3 regions of the Paenibacillus sp. GQ49 genome follow, and region 3 is predicted to be linked to each of the others. Evidence: riboswitches for the same ligand, from Rfam matches in the RefSeq annotation. Region 3 holds a riboswitch; each other region holds the start of a gene.
What was found. Region 3 has a riboswitch for thiamine pyrophosphate ahead of thiC (phosphomethylpyrimidine synthase ThiC). Riboswitches for the same ligand answer to the same signal wherever they lie in the genome.
Positions count from the first base shown of each region.

Region 1: it holds a riboswitch for thiamine pyrophosphate, as region 3 does, so the genes downstream of both, AC6CIF_RS17090 (thiamine phosphate synthase) here and thiC (phosphomethylpyrimidine synthase ThiC) in region 3, are expected to answer to the same signal.
Region 2: it holds a riboswitch for thiamine pyrophosphate, as region 3 does, so the genes downstream of both, tenA (thiaminase II) here and thiC (phosphomethylpyrimidine synthase ThiC) in region 3, are expected to answer to the same signal.

Region 1 is NZ_JCAXEL010000009.1:68,584-74,223, reverse strand. Features, by position in the region: gene AC6CIF_RS17095 (ABC-F family ATP-binding cassette domain-containing protein) at 134-1,684, shown strand; TPP riboswitch at 1,760-1,869, shown strand; gene AC6CIF_RS17090 (thiamine phosphate synthase) at 2,060-2,740, shown strand; gene thiO (glycine oxidase ThiO) at 2,773-3,945, shown strand; gene thiS (sulfur carrier protein ThiS) at 3,942-4,145, shown strand; gene AC6CIF_RS17075 (thiazole synthase) at 4,148-4,915, shown strand; gene AC6CIF_RS17070 (ThiF family adenylyltransferase) at 4,912-5,640, shown strand, end outside.
Region 2 is NZ_JCAXEL010000005.1:234,103-239,742, forward strand. Features, by position in the region: gene AC6CIF_RS12290 (ABC-F family ATP-binding cassette domain-containing protein) at 1-199, shown strand, start outside; gene AC6CIF_RS12295 (hypothetical protein) at 270-653, opposite strand; gene AC6CIF_RS12300 (endo-1,4-beta-xylanase) at 1,160-3,832, shown strand; TPP riboswitch at 4,038-4,135, shown strand; gene tenA (thiaminase II) at 4,249-4,911, shown strand; gene AC6CIF_RS12310 (spore coat protein) at 5,178-5,474, opposite strand; gene AC6CIF_RS12315 (hypothetical protein) at 5,486-5,640, opposite strand, start outside.
Region 3 is NZ_JCAXEL010000024.1:48,002-53,641, reverse strand. Features, by position in the region: gene AC6CIF_RS27800 (hypothetical protein) at 1-646, shown strand, start outside; gene thiC (phosphomethylpyrimidine synthase ThiC) at 1,100-2,884, opposite strand; TPP riboswitch at 3,309-3,422, opposite strand; gene AC6CIF_RS27790 (IclR family transcriptional regulator) at 3,571-4,314, opposite strand; gene AC6CIF_RS27785 (alpha/beta hydrolase) at 4,674-5,640, shown strand, end outside.

The DNA.
Region 1 (5,640 bases), on a different contig from region 3:
CCTGTATGATAAAATCATGTAAGAGGTTCCTGAACTGTTTACATTACTTTCAGAAAAGACGGGACCTGTGCTAGAATAGGATTTCGGAACAATAACAAAAGTAATGTCTAATAGATAGGAGCAACCTCATCTTATGAGTTTATTGTCAGTAGAGAACGTAAGTCACAATTTTGGAGATCGCACGTTATTTAAAAATGTATCGTTTCGTTTACTTGCCGGAGAGCGCGTAGGACTTGTTGGTGCCAATGGTGTGGGTAAATCCACATTAATGAACATCCTTACCGGTAAATTGCTTAAAGATAGTGGAAAAGTAGAATGGACACCTAAGGTACGTTATGGATATCTGGATCAGCACACAAAGCTTACCCCAGGCAAAACTATTCGTGACGTTCTTAAGGATGCATTCCTTCCGTTGCTTGAATTAGAAAAAGAAATGATGAATATTACGGACCAGATGGCAGATGCAGATCCAGACAAGCTGGAGCAGTTGCTGGAAGAGATGGGCGATATTCAGGAACAACTGGAACAGGGCGACTTTTATCTGATTGACGTAAAAGTGGAAGAGATGGCCAATGGACTTGGTTTGTCCGCAATTGGTCTTGATCGAGATGTCGCAGCTCTAAGTGGTGGACAACGTACCAAGGTGCTTCTTGCCAAGCTTCTGCTCGAGAAACCTACAGCTCTTTTGCTGGATGAGCCGACCAACTATCTGGATGTAGAACACATTGAATGGTTGTCACGTTACCTGAAGGACTACCCGCACGCGTTTCTCTTAATCTCCCATGACACGGAATTCATGAATGAAGTCGTAAATGTCATTTATCATTTGGAATTTGCCAAATTAACGAGATATGCAGCGAACTATAACAAGTTCCTCGAGATGGCTGATATGAATAAAGCCCAGCATATTGATGCGTACGAGAAGCAGCAAGAGTACATCAAGAAGCAGGAAGATTTCATTCAGCGTAACAAGGCACGTGCTTCAACTTCAGGTCGAGCGAAGAGCCGGGAGAAACAGCTGGACAGAATTGAACGTATTGATCGTCCAGATGAAGCGGCCAAACCAACATTCAAATTCAAGGATGCCCGTGCGAGTAGCAAAACGGTCTTTGAGGGCATTGATTTTGAAATTGGATATACGTATCCTTTGCTGCCTAAGATGACAATGACAATTGAACGTGGTGAGAAAATTGCCATCGTAGGTTGTAATGGTGTGGGTAAATCGACGCTGTTGAAAACCATCCTGGGAAAAATATCTCCACTCAGTGGAAAGACCTTTTTGGGAGATTATCTCGAAACGGCCTATTTTGAGCAGGAAGTTCGTGCTGGGAATATCACGCCGATTGAGGACGTCTGGAATGAGTTTTCACATTTGACCCAAAACGAAGTCCGGGGTCATCTCGCTCGCTGTGGGTTGAAAAACGAGCACATTACCCGTCCGCTTAACATGCTGAGTGGTGGAGAGCAAGCCAAGGTTCGTTTATGCAAACTCTTGATGCGTGAAAGCAACTGGATTCTATTCGATGAGCCGACAAACCATCTGGATGTCACAGCTAAAGCGGAGTTGCAGCGTGCTTTGCAAGAATTCAAGGGAACGGTGTTACTGGTATCTCATGAACCTGATTTTTACGAGGGTTGGGTCACCAAAACATGGAATGTCGAAGAATGGTCTGAGAAAAACTAGACGATTTAAGACAATGTTTAACAGAAATGACAGTGACAAAAAAATCCGTCTATGGTAACATAAGCTACAACTTCATATGAACACTAGGGGGGCCGCACGATGCGGCTGAGATGGAAGAATGCGATTCCGGACCCTTTGCACCTGATCTGGATCATACCAGCGTAGGGAAGTGGCGAGCGCGTTTCAGTGAATGACAGCAAACGGCAATTCGAAAGGATTTCAACCGTCTGCTTAACGAATTGAAACATGCAGTTGCGTGTATAACGTTATGGCTATAAGGTCTATAGCTTTATTGCACGAAATGAACTGTATGTATCAGTCAGTCATCTGGTCCTATAATTAATACGCAGCCACTCCCCTACGGGAGTGGCTTTTTTGTGTTTTCATAGCATTCATGCCTGGAAGGAGATGAACAGTACGGTATTTTCTCATGAACATGTACACGGATCATTTGAACTGCATGTTGTATCTACGGGTTCAGGGGATCAGGCATCTTTTGTAAAAGCTGCAAAGGACGTTTGGCCATGGGTGGACTATATTCACATACGAGAAAAACAACTCACATGGCAAGACAAGATCGGTTGGGCTGAAAGTCTGCGCAGCATTGGCGTTCCATCTTGCCGGATCGTCATCAATGGTTCAGAGCTGCCTTCACAGAATGACATCTATGGCGGTGTACATTGGGGGCAAGATGCGATACGAAACTATAACCCTGCTGTTATACGCAATGTGCAACGCCTTCGTCTGGGTGTATCTGTTCATTCAATCGATGAGGCAAAAATCGCTGAAGAACGGGGAGCCGATTACCTATTCTTTGGGCATGTCTTCTCAACCAACAGTAAGCCTGATCTTGAACCAAGAGGATTATATGCTCTGGCTGAAGTGTGCTCTGGTGTCTCCATTCCTGTCATGGCGATTGGGGGCATCGAACCGGGAAACATTCACGCTATTCGCTCTGCAGGCGCACAGGGAGTCGCTGTGATCTCGAATGTATGGGCGAGCGATTCCCCGGATCAGGCGGCTGCATTATTAAGGCAGGCTATCGTTGATACATAAAGTCTGAGCCGCTGAATCAAGGAGATGAGCTGATGAAGAAGATCATTACTGATAGACCGGATAAGGTTCATGCAGAAACGATTATTGTAGGCGGAGGGGTTGTTGGTTGTGCCATTGCATATGAACTTGCTTCCCGTGGACAGGATGTGCTGTTGCTGGAGCGTTCGGTGATTGCAGGAGGCACTTCTTGCGCAGCAGCTGGAATGCTGGCGGCCGACAGTGAGGATTTTGCTCATCCTTTGATGGCTAAGCTTGCCAGGCAGAGTAGACAGTTACTTACCGAGCAACAGGTGCTAATGGCTACACTCAGTGAGGTAGAGACTGGTCTGCAACGCCAGGGATTCCTAACTCCTTTTCGTTCATACAGTGAATTAAGTAGTTATAAGGACAATCGGAAGTCTGCGTTGTCTACTTCTGCTGATGAGGTGTGGTGGGATCGTTCCGTTGTGCAACAGGAGGCATCATGGCTTAACAGAGATACGTATGGAGCCTATTACAGACCTTACGAGAGTGAAATTCTCCCAGTCCACCTAACGAAGGCATACGCCGAATCCGCTCAAGCAATGGGAGCACGGGTTATGGAGGACATACAGGATATACGTGTGCAAGCAAACGAACACGGTGTGCAGGGAATCACCACATCGATCGGTGAGATGAGATGCAAACATGTCATTATAGCGGCTGGATTACAGAGTGAAGAGTTGATGAGACATGTGAATCTGAGCTTGCCTGTGTGGTCGGTAAAAGGTGAAATAGCCGCCGTTCAGTTCTCAGATGAACATGCAGGGTACAGACCTGACAGAACGGTGTATGCAGAGGATATCTATATTGTTCCCAAAGCCAATGGAGAAGTTTGGCTCGGGGCAACCAGTCTGCCAGGCAGAACGGATCTGAACGTTTCTGTACAGGGTGTTCAGAAGCTGTTAACAGCGGCTACCCACTGGGTGCCTGGGATGAAAGAAGCACAATTTATACGAGCGTGGGCAGGCGTAAGACCGGCAACTCCCGATGGACTGCCTTATATAGGTGCTTGCAAGAGTATACCCGGGCTGTTCGCCGCCTTTGGGCATTACCGCAACGGTATCTTGCTTAGTGCGATAACAGGCAGGCTTATCGCTGAGTTGCTCGCTGGCAAAAGCTCAGAAGAACTCGGAATTGAGGAGCTGAGCCCTGAGCGATTGAATAGAAAGGGAGTGGTGCAGTGAATATCATCGTTAATGGTCAACGGATGGAGATTGAAGAAAGATTGAATCGTGTGGATAAATTGCTCCAATCTTTTGACCTGCAAGTTAAGACTGTAGTTGTTGAGCTGAACAAGCATATCTTAACGCGTGAGTATCATGAGTCAACGGCATTAAGAGAAGGCGATCGAATTGAGATTGTACATTTTGTAGGAGGCGGTTGATGATGTTGAACATTGGTAAATATACGTTTGAGTCCAGATTGTTGCTCGGAACAGGCAAGTTTTCGGATCTGAAAGTGCAAAGTCAGGCTGTGGAAGCATCTGAAACGGAAGTTTTAACCTTTGCTGTTCGTCGTCTGAATCTGGAGGAACGCAACCAGAAGCATTTCCTGGATACGTTGGATCTGGACAAATACACTCTTCTTCCGAATACGGCTGGGGCTTCCACTGCGGAAGAGGCGGTGCGAATTGCCGAGCTTGCGCGGGCTTCAGGACTTTGTGATATGATAAAAGTCGAAGTCATCGGAGATGGAATTACGTTACTCCCAGATCCGATTGAAACGTACACGGCCTGCGAAATTTTGCTTGAAAAGGGCTTCACGGTATTGCCTTACATTTCAGATGATGTCATTCTGGCCAAAAGGCTGCAATTGCTTGGCGTACATGCTGTAATGCCTGGCGCTTCTCCCATCGGAGCGGGCAGAGGCATCATCAATCCCTATAACCTTGAGATCATCATTGAGCAGGCCGTTGTACCTGTAATTGTAGATGCAGGGTTGCGCTCCCCAAAAGATGCTGCTTATGCGATGGAACTTGGTGCCGATGGCGTGTTGTTAAATACAGCCGTATCCGGATCAGGGGATCCAGTGAGCATGGCTAAAGCGATGCGATTGGGGGTAGAAGCGGGTAGATTGGCATATGAGGCAGGCATGATTCCCATAAAGCGTTATGCAGCAGCCAGTAGTCCGGTGGAAGGAATGGTTCATACATGACAGATCAATTAACATCCTCAGAACAGGCCGATCGTTATTCCAGACAGGAACGTTACGCGCCACTTGGCAAGGAAGGCCAGGCCAGATTGAGTGACAGCCGAGTTTTAATTGTAGGCGCTGGCGCACTCGGAACAGGAATTGCAGAAACGTTAGTTCGTTCAGGAGTCGGACACCTAACGATTGTGGATCGTGATTATGTGGAGTGGAGTAACCTGCAGCGACAGCAATTATATGTAGAACAGGACGCGTTTGAGCGGATGCCGAAGGCGATGGCAGCGGAAAAACGTTTATCTGCCATTAATTCCACGGTTCATGTGGAAGGGAAAGTGTTGGACGTCAGAGTAGATGAGTTGGAAGAACTCGTTCAGCATACAGACTTGATCATGGATGCAACGGATAATTTTGATACCCGACTACTCATTAACGATATCGCACAGAAACACCGTATTCCCTGGATTTATGGAGGATGCGTAGGTAGTTACGGCATCACTTATACGTTTATGCCTGGAGAAACGCCATGTTTAAATTGTTTGCTGGGTGAAGTTCCTCTGGGTGGAGATACCTGTGATACGTCTGGCATCATACCTCAAGCGGTACAGATGGTAACGGCAAATCAGACAGCAGAAGCGATGAAGTTACTTAGTGGCAATGCAAATGCATTGAGACGTAAGTTATTGTCATTTGACGTGTGGAGGAACGAATACATATCCATCAATGTGGATGGT
Region 2 (5,640 bases), on a different contig from region 3:
GGACAAAACGATCAGTAAAATGAGTATAGAAGAATTCAGACAGATGATTTATACGAGTCATTTTGATGAAAACTATCTAGAAAATGAACAAAAGAAAAAATCTGTTGAAATGAAAATTGAATTGGCTTTAAAAGATACTAATTTTGAACTTGCAAAAAGTTTGGTTGATGAGCTAGAAAAGCTGATTAAGTTGCTTTAGACAAGGTGAATATTCCATAAATCTAAATCCCCCTGTATGTGGATTAATCCGCATACAGGGGGATTTACTTCTAGAAACAGCTAAACGAGCTGATTCGCTGCAGATCAATGCCGGTGTATAGCCAGAAGAAGCCATTCCAACGGAAGCCAGCCACCGAATTTCTACCTACAAATACCGGGTACATCCAGAAGCCGGGACCACGATCCGGCCAAATATATGTGTAGCGAAACAGACAGCCGGATATGGCTCTTGGATCTACCGCATATAACGAAGCGGGTTGCTGTGGAATGAATGATGGTGGCGGCCCTGTAGGTGCCTGCACGCCTTGTGGTCCGCCGCCTCCACCCCCGGGGAACGATGGCGGACCAGGAAATCCGCCGGGTCCTCCTGGTCCTCCGGGACCCCCAGGTCCGCCGAACCCTCCACCAGGTCCAAAAGGAGGTAAAAATGTCATATCACATCACTCCTGTTCATTAGTCTAATGTATTGTATGTAGGCAAGTGAGAAGGGGAATGGGTGGAAGCCTATAGAAGGCTGCTAATAATCAAGTCGAATCAAGCAATTTAAATTGCAGAAAAATGTCGAATAACGTGATTGTTAACTAATGTATTATAACGAATTGAATATTAGCAGTGTTTGGCTATTACTGGTAAAGCAGGCACGACCAAAATGATTTTGCATTTTCCTTATGTGAGTAGGGGAAGGCATATCGTTTTGGTCTTTTTTATATCCAAATTCAGAAATGAGGCAAAGATATGGATTATCGCAAGTTGTGGGCCAAAGCAAAAATAGAGTTGGATTTCCAGTTTCCTAAACCCATACGAGATTACCAATTGATAACTTTTTATTATAATTATTGGAAATTTGTTATATGTAAGCGCTATCCAAAGAACTATAATCTATTTATCTGGATGTTAATCCGTTCAGAAATACTTAGACCAAATCAAGAGGAGGAATTGTATGAAACGGTTAGGTCAATGGAATATAACAGCCTTGGTTCTTGTGCTGGTACTCGCCATGCTTCCATTTTCGAATGTCTCACATGCAGCCAAGGCAGTTACGGAAGTGGAGGGAAGTCATTTGAGCACAAACTTTGAAGACGGTACACTTCAAGGATGGACTCCACGTGTCGGTAGTGAAAATCTGACAGTGACACAGCAGGAAGCACACGAAGGTCAGTCCAGTATGCTGGTCGCCAACCGTGAGCGTTCCTATCATGGACCAATGTTATCCATGAAGGATCTGCTTAAGCGTAACCAAGAGTACGAAATTGCGACATATGTAAGACTTACTCAGCAGCCCAACACGGATCAAACATTACAGCTCACCACATATAAAAAAACAACTGCCGAAAGCTGGAACCCGATCGGTAGCGTGAAGATTGCCAAAGCAGAATGGAATACATGGCACAAGATCACCGGAAAGTTTCAGTATAGCGATGATCCCACTGAATTGAAATTGTTCATCGAAACACCCTACATCTCTGAAGATAGCGTAGATACGTTATCGTTCTATGTGGATGATGTATCATTTACTCTGGCCGAGCAACTGGAGATTGAAGAAGGTATTCGGTCTCTTGCGGATCTGTATCAAGATGATTTCCCCACTGGTGCAGCGGTGTATCGCTGGCAATTGGAAGGCGCATATGGAAAACTGCTCACAAAACACTTTAACAGCTTGACCGCAACCTATGAGATGAAACCGAAGTACATGTCTCCTTCCGAAGGTGTTTATGAGTTCGAGGCAGCCGATCAATATGTTCAGTTCGCCGAGGAGCATGGTATGGGCGTACGCGCACATGCGTTGTTGTGGCATATTGATGCAGCAGAGTGGATGTTCAAGGATCCTCAGGGTAACCCTGCCAGTCGAGAATTACTACTTGCCCGGATTCAGGATTACGTTGAAACCGTCATGACCCGATACAAAGGTAAGATCTATGCCTGGGATGTGGTAAACGAGGCGATTGCGGATAGCAATGGTGATGCCAACGGTTTACGTAAAAGTCCCTTTTATGAACTAATCGGTCCGGATTACATTGAGAAAACCTATGAATTCGCTCGTGCAGCCGATCCGAATGCCAAATTATATTACAACGAATACTTCACGGAAGTCCCTGAGAAAAGAGAGCATATGTATCAGTTGGTCAAAAGACTGAAAGAAAAAGGGCTCATCGATGGTGTGGGTTTGCAATCCCACTATAACCTGGAATCCCCGCCCATCGAGGAAATTGAAAAAACGATCAACATGTTCGCCGAACTTGGATTGGATATTCAGATCACGGAACTGGATGTGGATAGCGGAATTCCATTTGGTGAAGAGATGTCGGATGAAGTTGCTGTAAAACAGGCGTATCGATATAAGGAACTGTTGGATTTGTACAAAAAACACAAAGACCACATTTCTTCAGTTACCTTATGGGGACTCCAAGATGAGAAGTCTTACAACAACCAGGCTATGCTGTTTGATTCAGCCCTGAAGGCCAAAAAAGCATACTGGGGACTCGTGGATGAATCCAGCTTGCCTGTGTTGACGCAGAGAGCCGTATCACTTTCGGGTAAACCGGATATCAAAAAACAGTCACAAGATCCGCTCTGGAACAAAGCGGTGTCCACTACACTGGAGGGCGACTCTTCGGGATCAGCCAGTTTCCGCACCTTATGGGATCATAGTAACCTGTATATCCTTGTCGATGTTCAGGATGCGAAGGCAGATGTGAATGACAAAGTAGAACTCTTTGTTGATCTCAATAATGGCAAGACCACCTCATATGAAGCAGATGACCGACATGTAATCATTAAGCGGTCGGGCAAAGCTGAGGGCGCGGAGCAGCATTCATATGGTGTACGCGAGACAAAAGCCGGATATCAGGTTGAATTGTCCATTCCGTGGGGTGGTATCCAAGTCGGATCAGAATATGAAGCCGGATTGGATATCCGTGTGACTGATGGCGGTTCAAGTGGGACACAGCCTTATAAACCACTGTACTGGAATGATCGAACACAATCTCAGGAACAGGATACAAGCAAATACGGCGTGATTCAGCTTGCCCCTATGCCTAAATCTGCACAAGCTGTGCAAGGGATTGTTCAGATTGATGGGAAGAAAGACACATCATGGAATAAGGCTGCACCATTTGAAGTAAAACGGTTGAACCAGAGCGAAGGTGCAGAGGCAGTGGCTCGCGCAATGTGGTCAGGTGAGTATCTATATCTGCTGATCGATGTCACTGATCCAAACATCATCACAGATAGTATCAACCCATGGGATCAGGATTCGGTTGAGATTTTCCTGGACGAGAATCACCAGCGCACACCGTATTTTCAATATGATGATGCCCAGTTCAGAATCAGTGCAGACAATGTCGGAACCTTTGCAGGCAGTGCTTCACCCGGACGCCTTGTAAGTGCTGTGAAGAAAACGAATAAAGGATACCTCGTAGAAGCCAGAATCCAGTTGAATTCACTGACGTCAAAGGCTGGAAATGTCCTCGGTTTCGAGCTTCAAATTAACGACAATCAGGGCGGAAGTAAGCAGAGCGTAGCTAAATGGAATGATACGACCAATGAAAGTTGGAGGAACACTTCCCAATACGGAATACTCACTTTTGTCGAAAAAAACAAACTCGGGCATTAAATCCTTTGCAGTAATAGCAAGAATAGAAATCATCATAACAGTGGATAAAACTCAACCATTGTTATGATGGTTTTCATTGTTTAAATACGTCACCGAAGCTGTTGAGGGGCGATAAATCTGCCTTGACTATATTTAACAGCCCTTGATATACTAAATGAATGTTATTTTTTCTTTTATGCGGATAAGAAAGTAATTAACTACATACAACCGTTTGCGAGGGAGCCTTAACCGGCTGAGAGGGTGTTAAACCGACCTTACCTGATTTGGATCATGCCAACGTAGGGATGCAACGATGAAACACTGTACTTGGGTAGCTCATGCGAACCCTCTTGTTTTAGTGTATTTGTCTGCGAAACATCCTATGGATGTTTCGTTTTTTTGTTTTTAAATACGTACATTATGAATTGGAGGAACATATGTTGACTATTTCAGAGAGACTATATCGGGCGGCGCAGCCTGTGTGGAAGGAATGTCTTGAGCATCCCTTTGTGAAAGGAATCGGAGATGGTTCCTTACCGGTTGAACAATTTCGTTATTATTTGTTGCAAGACTACTTGTACCTGTTCGATTATGCCCGCGTATTTGCACTGGGTATCGTCAAGTCGCACGACCCCAAATTGATGCAGTTTTTTAGTGAAAATGTAGATAACATCCTGAATGGTGAAATGAAAATTCATCGATCTTATATGGAGCGATTAGGAATTACAGAGGATCATGTTTTCCAGGTAAAACCTGCCCTGAAAAATGCAGCCTATACTAACTATATGCTCTCTGTTTCCCATGCGGGTGGCATAGCAGAAGTACTTGTATCCATTCTGGCCTGCTCATGGAGCTATGCAGAGATTGGTCAAGTCCTTGCTCAAAAGCCAGGTGCAGCTGATCATCCTTTTTATGGAGAGTGGATCACAGGATATGCTTCCTCTGAATACAACAGCAACAATCAATCCCTAGTGACGTTAACGGATAAGCTATTAGAAGGCTGTAGCGAGGGAACATACCAACGGATGGAAGATATTTTCGTGATGTGCAGTCGCTTTGAGCTTGATTTTTGGGAGATGTCATGGAGGATGGAGCCTTGAGTTCACTGGTAGTTAATTCAATTAGAGAGCACCGTCCATAAACAGTAAGAGGACATTAAAGCTCGTATTACACTAAGTGCAGAAAGTATACAGGGGTAGTCTCAGGATGGAAAATAAGTAGATTTAAGTAAAGGAACGCTTGTATAAGCGTGTTTCGTGACGATGCCAAAAAAAGGGCGGAGTGTATCCGCCTTTTTTCATTGTTGAAATTCTTGACACAGGAACATTTTGTTCTTTGAAGTCTCTGGCTAAAATCAAAAAGGGTGTCAGGACGGAATGTTCATAGCAGTCTGAATGTTTTTCAGATCAAGCTGAATTTGCTCTGCAATATGGTAAGGGTGGTATAAGCCATGCTGCACCATGTAATTTGATATCTTTTCATGAGAGTCTATAGCTTCATCGAGCTGTTTCATCAAAATTTGTTTGATTTCGGGGGTGGCACATTCGGTCACAGCCATGGCGTAGTTTCTGACGCTGCTCTTGGCGTTCATCAAAAAATCCATTGCGATGACGTCATCGGTCAGGGTATTAAGACCAGTCATATGTTCTAATATTGGGTTCATTTTTTTATCTCCTATACAGTCGCTTTAGACAGCACTCCACCGAGCTCTTGAAGCTGCTGTTGTGATAATGTCGCATCTTGTTGCAAAATTTGCTTGAGCTCCGGGTCGGTTACCAGAGCTTGCATGGTCATGGATTTAGTCATGCAAACCGTCTTGAACGCAGCTA
Region 3 (5,640 bases):
CGCCTTAATCGAAGAAACGCTTGCTCCTTATGAAGTTGAATTGGTCCATTACGTCGATCCAGGTCTGGACCGTCTTAAACATGACGCTGACTTTTCCGAGGTCGTCATTCACGAGAAGGTAGCCCAGACGCTCCAATGGATCGCTGAGTGTCATGCCGATGCCATTCTGGTCACCTGCACCCTGTTTGCGACAGTACTGGAGCAGGAAGCCACACAGGTCCCTGTGCCTGTGATCGGCATAGATGATCCGTTATTGCAGGAGATGCGGCGAGTACCAGGAGATTACATAATAGCATTCACCAACCCGGCAACGATTGAAGGAACGATGACGCGGGTGAATCAGGCATTACAGCAAGAGGATGAGAATGGGCAGCTACACGTTGCCAAGACATCTCAGACGGAAGCAGTGTGCATCTCTGGGACATTTGAGTTGATTATGCGTGGAGATCAGCAAGGATATCTCGAAGCGGTACGAGAAGGCTTACATCAGATTGCTGAGCAGTATCCGGATAAAACGGTAGTGGCAGCCCAACTGTCTATGGCTCCCGCTGCTGCACAGGTTACAATAGATCGCGGTATTCCAATCCATAGCCCGCTGGCATTGCTTGCGACGTATTTGGAGAATAATTTGGGCCTGGCTCGATAGTAGTGGCTGGTTTGAAGTGAAATTTTACAATCGCTAAAACATGTGAAAACTACTGTGGTGGGAAATAGGCTTGCCCCCAGTGGGAGGTGATCCTATGAACTTCTCTTTTAACGATGTAATCGTGTTCGCGATGTTAATTATTGCGCTCCTGACATACATTGATCGTAAAAAGAAGTGACCCGCCACAGGTTGACGGCCTGACGGGTCACTTCATCTGAACTTGCTGCACTCGGAGGAATACCCACCGCAAATGCTGTGCAGGAGTAGCCATTGGCCTGGCTACTCTTATTGGTGTTTACTTACATTCATTTTATTAAACATCTGCTAGACAATCAACCATAATGCTGATAAAAAGTATCAGGAAGCTGATCAATAAGATGAAAAAGTCGACATGATAGCAGTATTCTCACCTTCAAACGATGTCAGACTGCCCAGCTTGCGCTGTACCGGCGCCTAGGAGCGTGTCCGATATTCCTCGGCCTTTTCCTGCATCCCGGCAGCTACAGCCTCATTCTCGGACAATCCTTTGTCCGCCGCAAAGGCACGAATGTCCTGCGTGATGCGCATGCTACAGAACTTTGGTCCGCACATGGAGCAGAAGTGAGCTTCTTTGGCTCCTTCTGCTGGCAGCGTCTCATCATGGTAGGACAGCGCACGTTCAGGGTCCAGTGACAGGTTGAACTGGTCACGCCAACGGAACTCGAACCGCGCTTTGGACAATGCGTCATCGCGGCGCTGGGCACGTGGATGTCCCTTCGCCAGATCGGCAGCGTGGGCCGCGATCTTGTAGGCGATGACCCCTTCCCGCACATCATCCTTGTTGGGCAGGCCCAAATGTTCTTTTGGCGTAACATAACAGAGCATCGACGTGCCGAACCAGCCAATCATGGCCGCACCAATGGCGGATGTGATGTGATCGTAACCCGGGGCAATGTCGGTCGTCAGCGGCCCCAGCGTATAGAACGGTGCTTCTTTACATATCTCCATCTGCAAGTCCACATTCTCCTTGATCTTATGCATCGGCACATGCCCAGGACCTTCGATCATCACCTGCACATCATGCTTCCACGCGATCTGCGTCAGTTCCCCGAGCGTAGCCAGTTCCGCCATCTGTGCTTCATCATTCGCGTCGTAGATACTGCCAGGACGAAGTCCATCTCCCAGCGAAAACGCCACATCATACCTTTTCATAATCTCGCAGATTTCTTCAAAATGAGTGTACAAAAAATTCTCCTGATGATGCGCAAGGCACCATGCTGCCATAATGGACCCACCGCGAGACACAATGCCTGTCATCCGCTTGGCCGTCATCGGGATATAACGCAACAGTACACCTGCATGAATCGTAAAGTAGTCCACGCCCTGCTCTGCCTGCTCAATTAGCGTGTCACGGTATAACTCCCAGGTCAGCGCTTCCGCTTCGCCATTCACCTTCTCCAGCGCCTGATACAGCGGTACCGTCCCAATCGGCACAGGTGAATTGCGGATAATCCATTCCCGGGTGGTATGAATGTCTTTGCCTGTGGACAGATCCATTACGGTATCCGATCCCCAGCGTACCGCCCAGGTCATCTTCTCGACCTCTTCCTCGATGGAAGAAGATACAGCAGAGTTGCCAATGTTGGCATTGATCTTCACATGAAAATGACGACCGATCAACATCGGCTCACTCTCCGGGTGATTGATGTTAGACGGCAGGATGGCTCTTCCACTCGCCAGTTCCTGGCGCACGAATTCCGGCTCCACGCCTTCACGAATGGCGGCGAATTCCATCTCTGCCGTAATGACTCCCTGTCTCGCGTAGTGCATCTGGGTCACACAGCGTCCCGGCTGTGCCCGCAAGGGTTTGCCACGTAATCCGGGATACTCTTCGGCAGCGGCTCTCTTCCCTCCGGGTTTCAGTCCGTTATCCTCCGGTTTAACCGTACGGCCCTGATAAGCTTCGACATCGCCACGCTCTGTGATCCAACGTGTGCGCAGGGATGGCAGACCTGCACGGATATCCGCATGAAATTCGGGATCGGTCATCGGGCCGCTCGTATCGTAGACACGCAGCGGTTCGTTATGCTCCACCCCTTGGGGAGTATTCGTGTCATGAAGGGCTATTTCACGTTCAGGAACAGCAATGTCTGGCCGTGAGCCCTGAATGTAGACTTTGCGGCTGCCGGGAAAGGGCTGAACCCGTCCGGCCGCCCCTGTTTCTTTTTCCACCTGCTGATCGTTATGTTCCTGTTCCATCGCTTGTTGTCCCGTTTGATTTCCTGTACTCATGTTCGCTTGTCTCCTCCTCAGTGTTCGTTCGCTTGGTTTTGGGTTGGCATCATCATTAGCTCGCTTACGTACCTGTCCCAAATCATGCGCAATGCAGAGAAGAAAGAGCGATCCTACACCAGACCAGGGGAGACATTATTCATGTACAGTTCACAACAGACCGAAGGCTGCCGCAGATCATGGATCTATGGTGACTTCCCTCCTCATCCAAGCCCACTTTCGCAGGTTATTGAAAAAGAGGCCCATAGAATCCGCGCTATATCGCCTGTTCCCTGTATATAAAAAAGCCGGTCCCCGAAGGAACCGACTTTTAATGTCCATCACCAATAATGCACCTTTATGAAGCTCCTTAACGGAGCCCTACAAGGGTCACATCATGTGGTGGTTGTGGTCATATCGCCGATTACTTCCCTACGCTGGTATGATCCAGATCAGGTGCAAAGGGTCCGGAATCTCATGCGATTCCGTCTCAGTCCGGACAATTCGGACTCCCCCAGTAACGTTAATAAGTTGCGGCTTACATAAGCCGCCGTTCATATTCAATGAAGCTGGCCCCGTTGGGCCGTCCATTACAGAGTAGCGCAACCGGAACATAAAAACAACCTTTATATTCCAAATTACTAACTTAATTGGTGACAGACCTTACATCAACATCAGGATAACATGAGCCCCATTTGTGTAGCCGCTTCCTTTAGCACAGGTGCGTATTCGTGCAAAGTCTCCTGCGAAAGTCGGCTGACAGGTCCTGATACCGAGAGTGCGGCTGCAATATTGCCTCTGCGATCCATAATCGGTACCGATACCGCGGCAGCTCCCGGCTCACGTTCCTCATAACTCGTCGCATATCCGTTATCCCGAATGTCTACCATTTGCGCCAAATACACCGCTGGATCGATAAATACCGGCCATTCAGGACCATTCATCAATTCTTCACGATCCTCGTCCGTGGCAAACGCCATCAAAACTTTGCTGGAAGCGCCCACAGACAGCGGCAGTCTAACACCAACGGGAGCAACTCGGCGAATCGCCTGATCACTTTGCACAGCCTGAATCCGAATCCGTTCACTGCCATCACGCAGGTACAGACTCACGGTCTCCCCCAATCGATCTCTCAGTCGCTCCATCGCAGGCAGCAGCAGAATAGCGGGATCATCACTGCGGGACATATGAGCTGACAGCTCCCAGATTCGGATGCCAAGTCGGTACTTCTCTGTTGCTGCATCGCGGATTACGAACCCTCGATCCTCCAGCGTAGCCATCAAACGGTGCACTGTACTTTTGTGCAGGCCGATCTGGCTGGCAATTTCGGTGAGTCCCAGATCACTGCGTGTGGTAAAACATAATAATATATCCAGCGCCCGCTCCACAGCCCGGACGGTTAACTTGCGATCTTCCATGGCATAATGCCCTCCTCATGTTTCATCACATGAAACTTGGTTACATAAATTATATGAGAAACGGTCTCATCTGTAAACCAAAAAGAGCCAAAATCGAAATAGGCAAACGTGTAAATTTTTCCTTTTTATAAGACTTAATCCCCTGTAATTTACACACTAAGGTAATGTTACCCATATATCTTAAGAACTATATAACAATTGCGTAACAAATGCCCTCAATCAATTGACTTTGACTATATTGGAACATACGATAAAGATATATTACATTAAGATATCGCTCTGAAGCAGGCTCTGAAATCGACGCAATTCTCTTTTCATGTCGTTGTTATCTTCAACTGAACTTCAAAGGAGGGGCATTCATGTATCCAACATCCCAGAGCGAAGCCCCGCTGCAAACAAAAGTGTCCGATCTGCCCTCTTCCCTATCACCGAGGCTGATTCGGTTCAAACATATTATCGTAGCGTTGCTGCTCTCCGTTGTATTTTTTCTACTGTTTTGTTTTATTGCACTGCATGGTTATATCGCATGGGTATTATCCAATCCAACGGTAGCGCCTGTCTTCTCCAATCCGATGCAGGCCAAGAACATGAAGTATGAAGACATCACGTTCCCGGCAGCAGATGGCAGCCGGACGATGCAGGGATGGTATATACCTGCTGACAATGCTGCAAGCAAAACGATTATTTTCAGTCACGGCTATGGTGCCAATCGTGAAGAAACATGGGTACCCATGTATGACCTGGCCCACTATGCCCATCAACTTGGGTTCAACGTGGTCATGTTCGATTATGGCTTCGCCTCACAGGTGAACAAAGCTGTAGCCACAGGTGGCAAAGCTGAGTCACAGCAATTGCTGGGTGCCATCCAGTTCGCCAAGCAGCGAGGTGCGCAGGAACTGGTTGTCTGGGGTTTCTCCATGGGTGCCGGTACGGCCCTTCAAACTGGACTGATTACCCAGGAAGTGGATGCGATGATTCTGGACAGTACGTTCCTGCTTGAGCCGGATACGCTGTACCACAACATTCATAACCAGATCGATCTCCCGCGTCAGCCTACACTCGAGATCATGAATCTGTTGTTCCCTGTTCTGAATGGTACCGGATTACAACAGATTCCATACCAGGAAGTGAAAAAGAAAGATTATCCGTTCCCGATTTTCTTCATTCATGGCACAGAGGACGAGAAGGCGCCTTATCCAATTGCGGAGCAACTCGCCGCCAACCAGACCAATCCGTACTCTGATGAATGGATTGTCCAGGACGCGCATCATGAGTTGATCTTCCGGGAGCATCCAAAGGAATATCTGCGCCGTGTCTCAACTTTCC